Regions from separate parts of the Cytobacillus sp. genome, predicted to be linked through region 1. Evidence: riboswitches for the same ligand, from Rfam matches in the RefSeq annotation. Region 1 holds a riboswitch; the other holds the start of a gene.
What was found. A riboswitch is a leader RNA that binds a small molecule or an ion and turns the genes downstream of it on or off. The one in region 1 is predicted to bind S-adenosylmethionine.
Positions count from the first base shown of each region.

Region 2: it holds a riboswitch for S-adenosylmethionine, as region 1 does, so the genes downstream of both, ACEQ1T_RS01550 (homoserine dehydrogenase) here and ACEQ1T_RS06275 (2,3-diketo-5-methylthiopentyl-1-phosphate enolase) in region 1, are expected to answer to the same signal.

Region 1 covers NZ_CAXQGS010000040.1:32,270-41,072, reverse strand. Annotated here, with positions in the region: gene ACEQ1T_RS06310 (FAD-dependent oxidoreductase) at 1-13, opposite strand, end outside; gene ACEQ1T_RS06305 (electron transfer flavoprotein subunit alpha/FixB family protein) at 6-1,031, opposite strand; gene ACEQ1T_RS06300 (electron transfer flavoprotein subunit beta) at 1,057-1,875, opposite strand; gene ACEQ1T_RS06295 (aspartyl-phosphate phosphatase Spo0E family protein) at 2,131-2,364, opposite strand; gene ACEQ1T_RS06290 (acireductone dioxygenase) at 2,663-3,196, opposite strand; gene ACEQ1T_RS06285 (methylthioribulose 1-phosphate dehydratase) at 3,258-3,893, opposite strand; gene ACEQ1T_RS06280 (2-hydroxy-3-keto-5-methylthiopentenyl-1-phosphate phosphatase) at 3,890-4,552, opposite strand; gene ACEQ1T_RS06275 (2,3-diketo-5-methylthiopentyl-1-phosphate enolase) at 4,545-5,777, opposite strand; SAM riboswitch class I at 5,864-5,967, opposite strand; gene ACEQ1T_RS06270 (pyridoxal phosphate-dependent aminotransferase) at 6,060-7,232, opposite strand; gene ACEQ1T_RS06265 (carbon-nitrogen family hydrolase) at 7,376-8,161, shown strand; gene ACEQ1T_RS06260 (metalloregulator ArsR/SmtB family transcription factor) at 8,198-8,779, opposite strand.
Region 2 covers NZ_CAXQGS010000013.1:1,210-10,012, forward strand. Annotated here, with positions in the region: gene ACEQ1T_RS01525 (L-cystine transporter) at 1-319, opposite strand, end outside; gene proC (pyrroline-5-carboxylate reductase) at 537-1,352, opposite strand; gene ACEQ1T_RS01535 (DNA-3-methyladenine glycosylase) at 1,493-2,089, shown strand; gene ACEQ1T_RS01540 (cation:proton antiporter) at 2,165-3,307, opposite strand; gene ACEQ1T_RS01545 (hypothetical protein) at 3,636-3,830, shown strand; gene ACEQ1T_RS01550 (homoserine dehydrogenase) at 4,092-5,309, opposite strand; SAM riboswitch class I at 5,421-5,522, opposite strand; gene ACEQ1T_RS01555 (CoA pyrophosphatase) at 5,599-6,237, opposite strand; gene ACEQ1T_RS01560 (general stress protein) at 6,450-7,061, shown strand; gene yhbH (sporulation protein YhbH) at 7,123-8,295, opposite strand; gene ACEQ1T_RS01570 (hypothetical protein) at 8,598-8,783, opposite strand.

The DNA.
Region 1 (8,803 bases):
ACTTTTCAGACATAACTCATTTCACCCCCTCTTTCCCTTGCTTCCTTTAACTCTTTAATTAGCTTCGGCACAATTTCAAGTGCATCACCCACGATTCCGTAAGTTGCTACATCAAATATTGGTGCTTCCGGATCTTTGTTAATCGCAATAATGAACTCTGAATTCTTCATGCCTACGACATGCTGAATTGCCCCTGAAATCCCAATAGCAAAATAGACCTTTGGTGTAATAGTTTCCCCGGTCTGCCCTACCTGCTGTTCATGCGGCAGCCATCCAGCCTCCACTACATCCCTAGTACCCCCTACGGTTGCTCCAATTGCTTCAGCCAGCTCATGGATCAGCTGAAAGTTTTGAAAATCACCCATCCCTTTTCCGCCTGCAACGACAACATGAGCATCTGCTAAATTCACTTTTTTTGTGACATCTTTCACAATTTTAATCACCTTAGTGCGCATGTCATCTTCCCTTAGAGCAATCGCTTCTTTTATAACCTCTCCCTGCCTATCTGGATCTGGCTCCATGGCTTTCATAACCTTAGGCCGGACAGTAGCCATCTGCGGCCGGTGCTTTTTACAAAGGATGGTTGCCATTATATTTCCCCCAAACGCCGGGCGGCTTGCTTCAAGAAGCCTCTTATCCACTTCGACATCCAGCATGGTTGTATCTGCAGTCAATCCTGTGCTAAGATCTGTAGCAACAGCACTGGCCAAATCTTTACCATTGGAAGTGGCCCCATAAAGAAATATTTCAGGTTTATATTTTTCTGCAAGATTGATAACTGCCTTCATATATGATTCTGTCCGGTAATCCTTCATTACTTCATGGTCTATTACATATACCTGATCAGCTCCATAAGCGATTACCTCCTGACTTAAAGGCATTATTTCATAACCAAGCAGCACACCGGAAAGAGGCACATCCAGCTTATCTGCCAGCTTCCTGCCTGCACCGAGCAATTCAAGGGATACCCCCTCAATTTTTCCATCATTTTGTTCTATGAATACCCACACTCCCCGGTTCTCATCCATCATGTAAATTACCCCCTAATAATTTCTGTTATCGGCTTACAAACAGCTCTTTCTTATCATTAAGAAGCTCCATCAGCTGCTTAACCTGTTCGTCCGCATTCCCTTCAAGCCTCTTTCCGCCTTCCGGCTTAGGAGGGGTAAACATTTTTCCAACTATCGTAGGAGACCCTTTCAAACCGAGCTGTGTACGATCCACATCCTCGAGATCATTTACAGACCAGATAACCGGCTCATACCTGGCAGCTTTTATCATGTTAGGCATAGGAGAGTATTCTATGCTATTAATCTCTTTTTCAACGGTCAGCAGACAAGGGACTTGAGCTTGTATCAATTCATACCCGTCCGTAATTTTCCTTTTGATCAGGATCGTTTTTTCACCTTCATTAAATTCGGATACCTCTATAACATTTGTAACTGGCGGAATATCCAGCCTTCTTGCTATCCCTGGTCCCACCTGGCCGGTATCTCCATCAATAGCATGTTTTCCGCATATGATTAAATCCACAGGCATATCTTTTGAAATGCGTTCCAATGCTTTAGAAAGAGCATAGCTTGTTGCGAGTGTATCTGCACCGGCAAATGCACGGTCCGAGATTAAAAAACCGCGGTCTGCTCCAATTTCGATGCTTTTCTTAATAACAGCAACAGCCTGTGGAGGCCCCATGGATAAAACCGAAATAATGCCTTTTCCTAAGGTCTTTGTTATTTTCACTGCTTCCTGCACTGCATGGGCGTCATAAGGGTTTAAAATGGCAGGAGCACTTCGCCGGTCAAGAGTATTAGTCTTGGGATTGATTTTAATAATTTTTGTATCTGGGACTTGCTTGACACACACAACTATGTGCATTTTTTACTTTCCCTCCTCTTAACTTAAAACTTGTATGAGTATTGTTCGCTTTAAGAGATTTATAAAAAAGCTTTGTATTACGATATATGATTCTCGATACAGGCATAGTACTGCAATAAGGAATTAATAAGAAATGTGCTGCTCAATATCAAGAAAAGAGGAAGCAGGCTCCCCAAATAAAAAAAAGGACCCATTATGGATCCTTTTTTTTGCTTCCTTATTATATGCTCAATATATATGCTCGGCTTTTTAATATTAGACAACTGCTTTCTTCCATGAGAGAATCATTTCCCGGAAGGAAATCCTCATTCTTTTCTTTTGTTCCTTCTCTCTTTTAATGACGCATTGATATTCAAAAATTAATTGATCAAGTTCCTGGCTGCAGCGCACAGTTTCCTGGCTCGCCATTCCATTTTTCTTGGCTGTTTCTATCATTTTTTCCCTTTTTTGCTGAATTTCAGTCAGCAGCTGTATTCTTTTATAGCGCAACGTTCTTCCTCCTACTCCTATCCCTTTATCCGATATAAATGTGTCTACTTGAAGCATTATTACAAGAATTTCTATAAATGTAAATAGATTCGCAATATTAGACAATCTTTTTCCAAACTTATTTTTATCGACATCAATTTCAATTCGCCATCATGCGGTTTCGACACATTCTGCTAAATTACACATGCGGCATCAACGGGATTTGATAAAAAATTTGCCAGACTAAAACATGTAAAAAATATCCAATTGTTATAGTGAGAAAATAAAAACCCAATGCCGGTGGCAATGGGTCATCAAATTATTGATGGACTTCCTTTTTTTCATAAATTGGCACCCATCCTTCTGCAGAAACAAAAATTCGGATGGCTACTACTTTTCGATCATCCTGGAGGGTAAAATAATGGCGGATGTTTTCAGGTACGGATATTAAATCGCCTGGATTCAGGAATACTTCAAAGAATTCCCCATCTTTTCCTTGTATAATAAAAACTCCATGGCCGCTGACAATAAATCTCACCTCATCATCAGTATGATGATGTTCCTGCTGGAAATTTTGAAGAAGCTGCTCCAAATTCGGCGTATTCTCTGAAAGCGAAATTACATCCTGTGCCTTATATCCTCTTCTTTCTGAAATATCTTTAATTTCTTCAGCAAATGCAGCCAAAATTTCTTGTTTTTCATTATCGGAAAGTAAATATTTTTCCTGCAGATTTTCAGGCAATTTCTCTATTGCCCATTGCTCATAGATAACCTCCTGCTTTTCCAGAAAAGCTGCAACCTCTTCCTGATTCCTGATTTCTTTTTTTGAATTTTTCAGTACAATATATGCCAAACTAATCAACCCTTTCTATTAAAATCTTTCTCTAGCATGTTTTAGAACAGAAGCTTGGGTACTAGACTACTTTAAATAGCTGATTGGGCTTATGTTCCAGGAGCCTTAGCTGATAGCGGAAAAGAAACTCTGAAGCCTCAAGGATCTTTTTAGCCTCAAAGGAGGTTTTGCCCCATACAGTAATTCCATGATTTCTTATTAAAACAGCACCTGCATCTTCATGTATATGGGAAGAAAAACACTTAGCCAGCGCGGGAATATGTGCATGATTCGGAATAATCGGAATCCTAAGAACAGCATCTTCCTCCCATTTATCAAATGCTTTAATCAGCTCCTGCCCTTTAAATGTAACTGCCTCCTGATCACCATAAATTTCTGAGATGACATTATTATCTATTGTATGTACATGGAGACTGCATTCAGCTTTTGTTCTTCTATATATCTCAGTATGCAGAAGTGTTTCAGCGGATGGCTTTAGATGTGTTTCCACTGCCGGGTGTCCATATTCATCAACAAGGAGAAAATCTTCATCAGTTCGTTTCCTTTTATCCTTTCCGCTTGCTGTAACGAGGAATTGAAGGGGACGCCCGCTGACCTTAATGGCCAGATTTCCGCTCGTTCCCATAAACCAGTCCCTTTCTGCAAGCTCGTCCTTAATATCTGCAAGCTCATTCCATTTTTCCTCAAGTCTGCTCATACCCTCACCTCATTTAATCTTTTTAAAAGCTCAATGCAATCATAGAACGATTCAAAGGCACAATGATTTAGGTTCATCTCTTTGCTTTTCTCCAGGAGCAGGTCTCTTGCTATGACAAAGTCTGCCTGTTTTGCAGCCTCCAGATCAGTTACTGAATCCCCGATCACCACTTTAAAGGTTTCCTCACCCTCCAGTTTTCTCATAATGGAAGGCTTGCAGCAGCCGCAATTATTATCGCAATTCTCATCACAGCTATGCGGCCATAAGATTTTAATTGTATCGCCGCTAAAATCAGAACTATTGCAGAACACCTCTTCAAAGGGTCCATACTTATCCAATACAGGAGCCACAAAAAAATCTATTCCTCCGCTGACTATATAAAGCGGTATATTTTCCTTTGCCAGATAATCGATAAATGGCTGAAATCCCTCTCTTACTCTCGCATTTTCCAAGATGAAATCGGTGATCTCATCTTTCAGACTGCTTGGGAGAAGGGAAAACATCTTTCCTACTCCTTCCTGAATGGAAATTTCCTGTGCCAGAACTTGATTTTTTATCCCTTCCCACCTGGAAGGAGCAAAGTGCTTCATGATATGAATGATGTTATCATTTTCGGTAATAGTTCCATCAAAATCACAAAAAACCGCTATTTTAGCCATTCTTGACAGCCACCTCTTTGTACCCCCACAGATCAATCGCTTTTTTTAATTCAGGGAAGTTTGATGGAGCATCTGTTAAAGAAGCCCCCTTTAATATTAAATCAATTGCCTGGCGGAATGCCAAACCGCCTCCTCTTGCCCCATCCGGATGCCCATGTACGCCGCCTCCGGCATTGATTACACTGTCTATTCCGAAGTCTTCGAAAAGAAGAGGCACAAGACCCGGATGGATGCCGGCTGATGGAACCGGAAAGGTTCTTTTGCAGAAATCATTCTTAGTCAGGGCATCCCCAATTGATAATGCCTGAGTTTTTTCAAGGGCAACCGATCCATAAGGGGAAGGGAATAGAGACAAGTCTGCACCTGCATACCTGAGAAGTTTCCCTAAAAGCAAAGGATAGGAAATCCCATAAACATTTGAAGCAGAAAGTGCTCCACTAACTGCAGGATGTGCCATGATAGGCAGCCCAATCTCTTCATCTTCTCTTAATGACTGCAAAACATCGAGCCCATAAGAAAATACATTAAACAGAAGAAGGTCTGCACCAAGTCTGGATGCCTTCCTTGCCTTTTCTTTTAATTCAAAAGACCTGCCTGTTAAATTTACAGCATATAGGGTACGGTGCCCTGTTTCCTCATAAACCTGCCTTAGCACTTCTTTGCCTTCGGTTATCCTGGCTTCAAAAGGTGTAAGGCGGTTTTCAAATAGAATTTCATCATCTTTTACAAGGTCGATGCCGCCAAGGGCCTGTTCCCTAAGCTGCGAAGTTAAAAAATCCATGTCTTTGCCCAGCACCCCTTTGAAGATGCTCATTAGAAGGGGTCTGCCATATACATTCACTTTTTCCCTCAGTCCGTCAATCCCGAATCGAGGCCCAGGGAAAAAGCTTTTAAGTTCATTGGAAAACTGTAAATCTAACAATTTAATCTTTCCGTCCAATGACAGCTTTCCAAAGACTGTTGTTAATATTGCCGGTAAATCCGGACTGAAATTAACAGTGGGATAGGCAATCTTAATGACTGCAGCTGTTTCCTTTCTTTCTTCATCTTTAATAAGGACTTCAACAGCAACGACCCTGCCTTTATGCTTTTCCAACTGCTGTTTTTCAAGCTCGGGCAAATGGGTCCATGACCCGACCGTTAACCCTAAAGCGATCTCCTCGGCCTTTTTCTCCGGGTTATGTTTTTCATCATGAATCAGATACGTTGCAATAATTTCACTCATGTATATTCTTCCTTTCAAAAATCAAAGAATGGGAACAATAAAAAACCTCTTCAAATAAGAAGAGGTTAGCATAGCAATCTAACATCTTCTTATCTTTCAGCTAAAAGCTGCAAGATTTAGCACCGTGCTCAGGTATAAGTCGGTTGCCGGGCTTCATAGGGCTAGTCCCTCCGCCTGCTCTTGATAAGAAAACGAAACGAGTATTCAGTTAATTTCGAATTAAAATTTAATTAGAATTATGACAGTGCTTAATATTTTTGTCAATTGAATTATGAAAAAAATTTAAAACAAATTTAATTTTTTTATTCGCCCCACTGCTTCTTTAAGTCTATCCTCAGATGTCAGCAATCCGGCTCTCACATACCCTTCTCCATAATCACCAAATCCGATGCCAGGTGCAACCGCAATATGCGCTTTATCCAAGAGATAGTCAGCAAACTCTTCCGATGTAAATTGCTCAGGGACTTTGAGCCATGCAAAAAAGGAGCCTTTAGGAGCTTGTACATCCCAGCCAATTTCCCTGAGGCCAGAGATGAAGGTATTCCGTCTGGATTCGTAGATAAAATTCAACTCATTAACACAATCCTGGGGTCCTGACAGAGCGGCTGCTGCAGCTTCCTGAACAGCACCAAACAAGCTGACGTATAGATGATCCTGCATTAGATTCAGTGCTTTAATGACACTTGCATTTCCAGCTGCAAATCCTATTCTCCAGCCTGCCATATTAAAGGTCTTTGAAAGGGTATAAATTTCAATACCGACCTCCTTTGCCCCTTCTGCCTGAAGAAAACTTTCAGGCTTGTTGCCGTCAAAACCAATTCCGCCATATGCAAAATCATGGACGATGCAAATACCATGACTTCGGCTCAAATTAACTGTTTCCTGAAAAAAATCCTTATTTGCCACTGCTCCTGTCGGGTTATTTGGATAATTAAGGAACATCAGTTTAGCTGAATTAAGCTGATCTGCTGACAATTCACTGTATACGGGCAAGAAGTTATTATCTTCTCTTAGAGGCATTGTCACCATGTTTGCTTTAGCAAGTGCTACACCTGACCAATAATCAGGATATCCCGGGTCCGGAACCAATACGCTGTCCCCAGGGTTTAAAAGGCATTGAGGGATTTCAACAAGGCCAGCTTTACCTCCAAAAAGGATGGCTATCTCGGTTTCGGGATCCAATTCAACATCGAATTCCCTTTTATAAAAGGATGCAGCGGCCTTTTTTAAATAAGGGAACCCCTGGAAAGGAGAATATTTATGGTTTTGCGGATTTTCGGCTGCACTTTGAAGACTCTTGACAATATGCTCCGGGGTAGGCAGATCAGGATTTCCCTGTCCAAGATTGATGACATCAAAACCTTGTTCGAGTTTTTTCCCCACTTTGGCTGTCAGAGATGCAAAAAACTGTTTAGGCAGACTTTTCAAAAGATCTGATTGCGGATAATTTACCAAATTGTTCACCTGCTTAAAAAAAAGATTGAAAATATAGTCACAAATGATATAACGTAAATGATAAGATGTAAAGTAAAATTTTGAAAATTTCCATCTATCGGACTAATTTTACCATATGGATAAGATGATTGCGGGGGAGTTTTATGAAATTAAAGATTGCCTGTTTACAAATGGATATTTCATTTGGAAAACCTGAGGAGAATTATAAAACAGCCGAAACCATGATTAATAAGGCGCTTAAGGCTAATCCGGATGTTATTGTGCTGCCTGAACTTTGGACGACAGGCTATGATTTGACCAGATTGGGTGAAATTGCAGACCAGGATGCCGGGTCAGCACTAGTTTTTTTAAAAGAGGCAGCACAGAGCAATCGAATTCATCTGATAGGAGGATCTGTTGCAAAGAAAACATCCGAAGGCATTTACAATACTCTGCTGATTGTAGATAACAAGGGTGACTTCATACATGAATACAGCAAGCTGCACTTATTCAAGCTTATGAATGAACACCTCTATCTGAAAGGAGGGACAGCTAAGGGAGTATTTTCTCTGGAAAATAGGAAGTTTGCAGGGATGATTTGTTATGATATCCGTTTTCCTGAGTGGGTGCGGACCCATACAGCGGAAGGTGCCGAAGCTTTATTTGTAGTAGCAGAATGGCCATTGGCCCGGCTGGCACATTGGCGGTCGCTTTTGATTGCACGTGCCATTGAAAACCAGTGCTATGTAATTGCATGCAACCGCTCTGGCTCTGATCCTGACAATGTCTTTGCAGGCCATTCGATGATTATAGATCCTTGGGGAGAAGTGCTTGCTGAAGGTTCTGAAACAGAAGAAATCCTCCATGCTGAGATAGACCTGGATAAAGTGAAAGAAGTCCGCAGCATGATTCCGATTTTTACTGACCGCAAACCGGATTTTTACCGCTGATGGCATACAGGGCCCTGACTAGGGCCCCTGACTTTTTTACCCTTCTATTTTTGCCCACATTTCTGGAGGGTTTAATTCATAAATGCCATTTTCCCTGTACATATAATGATTAATAATAAACTCTCTGCGTATTGTAGCATAGTCTTCATGATACTGTTTAATATATTCGTTGAGCACTTTTTCTTCATATTTTTTTCCCATTTTCAACCCTTTGATTAGATGTTCAAAAACCATGAGCTTCTTCTTTCTCTGTGCAGGTATATTCTTCAGTTTTCCATCTTTTGTAAAGAAGTTTTCAATAACCTTCTGGCTTTCTGAATTTTGTTCTTCCATTTTCTTAATCTCCTCTTTATCTGCCAATTTCGCAAGAACACCCGACTGATGTTTCAGTACGGATTCATTTAGATAGAAATAAACTGTATTTTTATCTCTTCTCTGATAAACAAGGTTTATTTCCCTGAGTTTATTTAAATGATGGGTAATGGTTGGCGGGGTCAATCCAAGCTTCCCAGCTATCGCCTGTCCATGCAAAGGCCCTTTGGCAAGAAGAAAAACAATCCTGATTCTGGTTGGGTCTCCCATTGTCTTATAAAAAGCTACTAAACGATTTAATTGCATAATACCAGCACCCTCATTTCGATT
Region 2 (8,803 bases), on a different contig from region 1:
CACTGATTCTTCCAATATTATTAGTTAATTTTAGCTTAGTAAATGCACCTAATATAGAAATGAAGACAAGCGGCATTACAATCATTTGCAGGAATTTGACATAACCCCCGCCTACTAAATTGAACCAGTCTGCAGATTTAGCAATGATCTCAGCACCAGGTCCGTAAATCAGCTGAAGGGCGAAGCCAAACAAAATCCCTAATCCAAGCGCTGTAAACACACGCTTTGAGAATGAAATATGCTTTTGTTGCATAAAGAATAATACGCCTATAAGCAGAAGCATAATGGCAATATTTAAAACTAAAAGTCCTGTACTCATCGGACTGAATCCTCCCCAATAGATGTTTTCATAATGACTTACTATAATACATGTATTCCTATGAGTCAAGTCGGGATTAAAATTTAAATTTTCTTATTATATATTCCATTCTGCCTTGAAAGGTTCAGTGTTTTCCCTTTGATCTGTGCCTAAATTTCAGCGACAATTAGATCACCCGGCAGTTGTATATCTGCCGGGATTAGGTAAATATATCTGTTTAATTGTTTTTCTCTGAAAGAGCCTTTGTTTTTTCAAAACATTGATCCATTGCACTCATTACCGCTGCACGGAACCCAGTTCTCTCCAGTTCGGCAACTGCTTCAATCGTTGCTCCACCTGGAGTACAGACCTCATCCTTTAATTCCGCTGGATGCAGACCCGTTTCCAGCACCATCTTGGCTGCCCCCAAAACAGCCTGTGCGGCGAGCTGATAAGACTGTTCACGGGGCAATCCTGCTTTTACACCGCCATCTGCCAATGCTTCAATGAACATATAGGCATACGCTGGAGAAGAACCGCTTATAGCAGGAATAGCGTCCATCAGCTTTTCTTCCATAAAAGCTGCTCTTCCAATGCATGAAAATATTTTTTCCACTTCCTCCATATCATCTGGAGATACTGATTCATTAACAGAAAGGACGGTCATTCCTTCTCCTACTAATGATGGCGTATTTGGCATGGTTCGTACTGCTCTGACTTTCCGGCCAAATGACTGTTCCAGAAATGATAGGCTGATGCCGGCCGCAATGGTTATGATGATGGCATGGGAGCGAAGGCTATCTTTAATCTCATCAATAACTTCCCCATGTGCATCAGGCTTAATAGCCAAAAACAGTATATCCGCTTCTTCCGCTGCTCCAATATTGGAAAGGCGTGTTTGTATATTCCACCTGCTTTTTACATCCTCAAGCGTCTTTTCAGTTCTGGCAGAAGCAATAATCTGGATTGGATTTACCAGATTGGATTTGAGTATTCCTCCAATTATGGCCTGAGCCATTTTTCCGCATCCGATAAAACCGATATTTTTATTCATCAATGCCCACATCCTGTATAGTATTTCCTTTTGCTATTATACTGCAGGTATGGTTATGAAAAAATAGCAAAGGGTAAAAACATAAGACACGATACTGCAACACAATAAAATTCTGTTTGGAGAGATTGATCTTGAAAGTTATAAATCCATATGCTCCTCTGCCAGAAAGCTTTTTTCAGCAGCCGACACTACTATTGGCGGAAGCACTGCTGGGCTGCTTATTGATCAAAGAAACGGAAGAGGGAATCGCCTCAGGCTATATCGTTGAGACAGAAGCATATATGGGCCCGGAAGACAGGGCAGCTCACAGCTTTGGGAACAGGAGAACAAAGCGGACCGAAATCATGTTCAATGAACCTGGATTTGTCTACACGTATGTGATGCATACCCATTGTCTGGTTAATGTTGTTAGCGGCCCAAAGGAAAAGCCGGAAGCTGTATTGATCAGGGGAATTGAACCTGTAGATGGGCTTGATTTAATGAAAAAAAGACGAAAAATGGAGAATCTGAAGAACCTCACAAATGGGCCAGGTAAATTAACCAAAGCTCTCGATATTACAATAGATGATTATGGACGGCATTTTACAAGCCCCCCTCTTATGATTGCTAAAGGAATTCCTCCCGGGAAAGTCACACGCGGAAAACGAATCGGAATTGATAATTCCGGTGATGCAAGGAATTATCCCTGGAGATTTTGGATTGCTGAAAACCCTTTTGTTTCACGCAGCAGGAAGTAAGAAGAAGAAATTAATAAACAGCAAACCGGAAAAACTCTTCAGAACAAAGGGTTTTCCGGTAATTTTCTATTGATATTACCTGGAATTCCTCTGCACCCGTGAATGGATCCAGGTTGATAACTGAAACAGCAGCATGCCGGCCAAAGCTGCAATCAGGATATAAGCCCCGGCAAATACTTTAAGGCCCCCTGTGGCCAATCCGGCAATAATTACAGAGAATTCTCCCCTTGATGATAATGATAATCCCGCCTTTAGAGCTTCCTGTTTCGACAGGCCATACCATTGCCCTCCAAAATACCCTGCAGCAAGCTTGTGAATGATGGACCAGATAACAATAATAACCAGAAGACCGAAAGAAGGAATTTCTTCATTAAACTCAAGCGAAAGCCCGAAATTCAAGAAAAAAAACGGAAGAAACAAATTCCTTACGGGAAGTACAACTTCCTCTGTTTTTTCTTTTACCTCCGTTCCGGCAAGAATGATGCCGGCAAGAAATGCGCCAATAACCTCTGATAGCCCCAGAAATACTGCAAATCCGCCATAGGTAATCGCTACTCCGAGAACAAGAATCAAAAAGGAATCTTCATGAGCAACTTTCTTCATCCAATGCTGGGCTTTATGAAGAACTATTCTGCTCATCCAAACTGCAGCGCCAGCAAGAAGAGAAACCTTTAGAAAAATAAACAGAAAATCTGCAGCGGAGAAACTATTTCCGCCGCTCAGCCCAATCAACACGGTCACTAGTATCGGGGCAGTGAGGTCTTCAAAAATCAGAAGAGAGAGCATATAATCAGAGTCTTTATCTTCAAGGCGATTTTTTGATTCCAGCAGCTTAACAGTAATTGAAGAACTGGTTGCATATACAATTCCAGCAATCAATAAAGAGACAAACATGTTTTGACCTGCAGCATAGGCAATTCCCCCAGTCACTCCCACTCCCAGAAAAACATCCAATAGCCCGGATTTCCAGACTTTCCTTCCATTATTCCTTAATTCACCCACAGAGAATTTTGTGCCAAGCAGAAAGAATAACAGAATTAAGCCAATTTCACCTGCAGTTTCAATTACTTTCGCCTCTTTGTAAAATCCAAAAAAACCGATGCAGGTTCCTAAAATAATATAAATAACAATATCAGGAATCCTTAGGATTTTAATCCCGATTATTGCAGTTATATAAAGGGCAATAAAAATGAGCCCAATTGCAAGAGGCATATTCATATTCCGTTTTTCATCCTTTTCTGAAATTGTATTTTTACGGACTATAAATACCCTCTTTGTTTGAATTTCACTCCTGCCAGTTAGATCCAAAATTAGATAGCATTCATTGCGTATTCCCTTCAAGCATTTCTTTCGGTTATATTTGATTTCGGAAGAATGCTTAATTATTTATAAAGAGAAAATTCGACAGGTACCTGGCACCAATAAAATTTGTCGATAAAAAAACAGGCTATTTTACTGGACTTTTTTTATTAAAGCGTTTATTTTACTATAAAAAGGAAATATTCTATGTATAAGTTTCAATAAAACGGAATGGGATGGTGTTACGATGGCAGACAAGAAAAATGTTAAAACTCCCGGCAAAGATCTCAATATTGGTGCGAATGTTTCATTAAACGGCCTGGTAACAGCTGTTTTTGATAATATGGTCCATGTCCAGATTGGTGCTAAGATTGTAACAGTTCATGTAAAAGACCTTTATTCTGGATTAAATAACCCTTTGTTAAAGAACCAGCAGGCTTAAAGTGAAACTTCAATCAGTGAGGGGGCTTTATACTCCCACTGATTATAAGTTGTGGCCCACAGGACGTGGCGTTTTTAGTCTTTGTTCTGCTGGCGGGCCTTTACGGGCAGTTGGACTCCCACTTATCCTTTTTCGATTCCTCTGAGTCTGGAAAAGGGAGGCTTACTGCCCGTTAGACTGCGATAACATCCACCATCTCTAAACATACCTCAGGAGGGGCAGCTCATAAGCTTGCCCCTCCTGTTTTTTAGCATCATCATATTATACCGGCTGTACCTGCTTATTTTCCTTTGCAGCAGGAGCGTAATCTCCAAGCACCTGATAAGCCTTCAAATATGATGTATCTAATAATGATACAGCTTTCAATGATGCCTTAACGATGAAGGCATCTTTTGAAACTTTGCTGATTGTTTCAAATCCTTCAGGCAATCCCCCTTTATCAGCATCACCAAATATAATCCAAACTGCCTGTTCAAGAACAGTCCCTTCCGAGTCGCCTTCCTCAAAGACTGAAGGAATATCGGCTCTGCCAACATGAATCAGATCTTCAATAATTGCGCTGGCTGTCGGGAACATGCCGGCACCAGGACCCTGCAGGCTGATATTCCCGACAATATCCGCATCAATCGAAACTGCATTTTGCACTCCTTCTACTCTGTACAAGGGATGTGCCTCCACTGTCAGGACCGGTTTTACAGTACAGCGGATAGTATCTTTTTCTCTCTGAATCGATGCTACATGTTTAAATTTCAGGCCCAGGGAATCAGCCAAACGGATTTGCTCAATTGTAATATCAGTAATGCCTTCTCTAACAGATGTTTCCTGCGCCGGTGCTTTCCCGAATACCAGCTCGCTCAGAACAACCGCTTTGTAAAAAGCGTCATATCCTTCTATATCATTTTTCGGATCGGCTTCTGCATATCCTTTTTCCTGCGCTATTTTCAGTGCTTCTTCAAATGATAAGTTCTCCTCGCGCATACTTGTCAAAATGAAATTGGATGTGCCATTTAAAATTCCTTCGATCCGTTCAATCTTGTTGGCATTCAGCAGCTGCTTGATAGTCTGAATTATAGGGATCCCGCCTCCGACTGTTGCTTCAAATCCTAATGATACATTATTTTCTTTTGCGAGCCTCGCAAGCTCACTTCCATGGAATGCAAACATCTCCTTATTTGCTGTAATGACATGGCATCCTCTCGATATGGCCTGGCGCAAATACGTATAGCCTGGTTCCCTGCCAACAATGGCATCAATTACGACATCAAGCTTAGGAAGCTCAATAATATCCTGAAAGTCATCAGTTAAAAGCACCTCATCATCAGGCAAAGAATGCTTACTCACATTTTTGACAAGGATGGCCGAGACCTTCACTTCTTTCCCGAATATCGCCTGGAGCCTTCCCTGATGTTTGCTGATCGTTTCATACACTCCTTTTCCAACTGTTCCAAACCCCAATAGCCCAATCGTTATCGCTGACATTTCACATTCCCCCTGGTTAATATTTAAAGTGCAGAAAACTATAAAAACAAAAAACCCCTTCCGTCTATACAGACAAGAAGGGGTTTGAATTTACGTTCCGTTCATTCCGCCTTCTTATCTTCGGAAAATGTATTCCTCTGAATTTGGCACCGTGCATAAATGCTGGTTGCCGAGGCTTCATAGGGTCAGTCCCTCCGCCTCTCTTGATAAGAAGTTTCAAAGTATTCAATTTATATGAATCATAAACATTTATAAGGACTGCGTCAACCTTTTTTGAAAATTATTTTCTTCAAACGCTCTTACTTTCCTCGAAATCTTCAGTAATGATTTCAAGAAAATGCTTAAGAATTCGGGCAGTCAGCCCCCAAATAACCTTATCTTTAAAATAGTAAAATACTTCTTCTACTTTCCTTGCCTGCCAATTGTAATTTTCACCTCCGGCAATCAAGTCAAATGGAAAATTCTCTTCGGGCTCTACTTTAAAATTCACGTGATACATTTCCGGCTTTACTTTTTTTAGAAATGAAAGAGGGACTGTAAAAACTTCTTCCACTTCATCAGGGTTTGGCTTAATCTGGTCCGGATTATGGATAATGCCTGCATAAGGGTAAATAATTTGACCGAAGGAAATCATGTAATCCAGCGGGGACACATCTGTGATGCTGTCTTCATTCACGCCGAGTTCCTCTGAGGTTTCACGGATAGCCGTATGCTCCTCATCCCTATCTTCCGGATCTATTCTCCCGCCCGGGAAACAGACCTCCCCAGGCTGCCTTCTCATTGTAAGTGAACGCACTTCAAAAAGGACATGTACCTCATTATTTATCTCAACCAGCGGAAGCAAAATAGCGAATTTCGAAAATCGCTCACTCCCTAAAATGACTGGGGTCCTGTTACTTAACCTTTTAGCCAGTTTCTCAATCTCCATCTACCCACCTCCAGCAGCAATTCCAATTTATTGGCTATTATCTTTATCATACTGTATTTACTTTGTTTTATTAATTCATATGGCTTGTACCATGTAATGATTCAGGATAGTTTATTCCTTTGTTGACTGTCTGCCCTTCAAAAGAAAAGAAAGTTTCTCCTCCTGCAATTCAGGGAAATTAGAAAATATAATATGACATTAGGAGTGAAAATATGAAGAAAAATATATTAGTAGGCGGGTATGATACTCAGGAAGATCTTAAAGTTGCTATTGAAGGGGCCTTGTCAAACGGGTATCAGAAAGACAACCTTGTGATTGTCTCAAAAGATGGAGCGAACCTCGAAAGCTTTGCAAACAATCATGGAGTGAACTTGCGAATAGTCGGATCCCAGGAGCTCGGCAATCAGCGCTTTCTTGATTCAGTGAAAGCCCTTTTTATGGGAGAAGATCCAGCCACAAGTTCAGGAATGGATCCTAATAAAAAAGATGGTACACGGTTTGATGAACATGACTTGGATAAATACGCAAGCATGGTATTTGATGGAAAGTATGTCTTAATCGCGGACTACTATGGGAACTATCCCGCTTCCCAGGAGGACAATCAAAGGATCAGTGCTGAAGACCCAGAAGGGTATCTCGAAAGCGCTTCAGCCCGGGAAGCTGTCCATGAATCAGATATCAAGACACTGGCAGATAAAACTGGTTACACATGTGCTCTCAATAATCAGGATAATGATCCTGTTCACATTTCACCCAAGTCTGCCGATGTGAAAACCAGTGCTGAATTTAACAGGGATGAACGATATACGAAGGAAAGGCTCTAATAGCAGAAGACCCCCGTTTGGGGTCTTTTTTTTTGGAATAAAAAAGAGAGGTTCCCCTCTCTTAAGCATACTTCTTCTTATCTTCCTCCTGTTTGAAGAAACTCTTCATCGCATGGAATACATCTGCTTTTTGCTTAAGGATATAATAGCGGAAATCCTCATTTTTAATATTTTTATAGGCTGACATCAGGGTCGAATGGCGGTTATACTGGTTAACTTCACCATATCCGAACATATTGGACACCTTCATCAGGTCTTCCACTAGCTTTACACAGCGGGCGTTGTCAGAGGTCAGGTTATCACCGTCTGAGAAGTGGAAAGGGTAAATATTATATTTGCGCGGGTCGTATTTGACCTCAATCAGTTCAAGCGCTTTACGATAGGCAGATGAACAGATGGTTCCCCCGCTTTCTCCTTTTGAGAAAAAGTCCTCTTCTGAAACAACCTTTGCTTCAGTATGGTGGGCAATAAATTCAATCTCGACTGTCTCATATTTAGTTCTCAGGAAGCGTGTCATCCAGAAGAAAAAGCTTCTGGCCATATACTTTTCCCAGATCCCCATCGAGCCGCTCGTATCCATCATAGCAAGCACAACAGCCTTTGAATCAGGCTTTACAATTTCATTCCAGGTCTTAAACTTCAAATCTTCCTTATAAATTGGGTGGAACGCTGCTTTTCCACTCATTGCATTACGCTTAAATGCCGACATCATGGTGCGTTTCTTATCAATATTGCCCATTAATCCAGTCTTTCTGATATCATTAAATTCGATGTCCTCTACCAGGTTTTCATCCTGCTCTTTTCTTTTTAAATTAGGCAATTCCAATTGTTTAAATAAAGCTTCTTCAATTTCCATCAGTGATACTTCTGCTTCAAAATAATCCTCGCCTGCCTGGTCGCCTGCTCCTTGCCCCTTTCCGGGTCCTTTCTGGCTGCCGGATCCATCACGTGCCACTACATCTCCAATCTGGCTATCTCCATCGCCTTGGCCGACATGTTTGTTTTTATCATAGTTATAACGGATTTTGTATTCATCCAATGAGCGAATCGGAATTTTCACTACTTCCCGCCCATTCGACATTACAATGTTTTCTTCCGTTATCAAATCAGGCAAATTGTTGCGGATTGCTTCCTGGACTTTATCCTGATGACGCTGCTGGTCATCATAGCCTTTGCGATGGAGGGACCAATCTTCTTGGGAAATTACAAACTGATGGTTATTGACATTCGTCATGTTAACCCCTCCTTTTAAATTCAATTTCACACATTACAGCTTTCCAACATACAATATCGCGAGTGTCAAAAAAGATGAAACATCCCCAATTCAGCAGTCTGCCTTACTTTCATAGACTCATTTCCCGGCAGCAAATTTGTTATTAATGCACCAATACAAAGAAATGTTTATTACTCTATCATATGCGAGAAGACAAAATAATTTACAAATAATTTTGACAATAAGACATTCGCATCATCTTTTGGACAAGCCCATTTTTTAATATGGGGATTTGCCTAAATAAACAAAATAAACCTCCGCGTTTAGCGAAGGTTCTTGTCCTTGTTTTTATGCTGAATGGGATCGGGATATTTATCATAATCCTCTTTTAATTCTTTATTGGTCCGCAAATTCTCCATTTGCTTTCCCAGATTTTCCATTTCTTCAATATTCTCTGCCATTGAGCTGTTTCTCGGTGTATAATCCTTATCTAATTCTTTCTTTTTCATGAATATCACCTCTGCTTTAT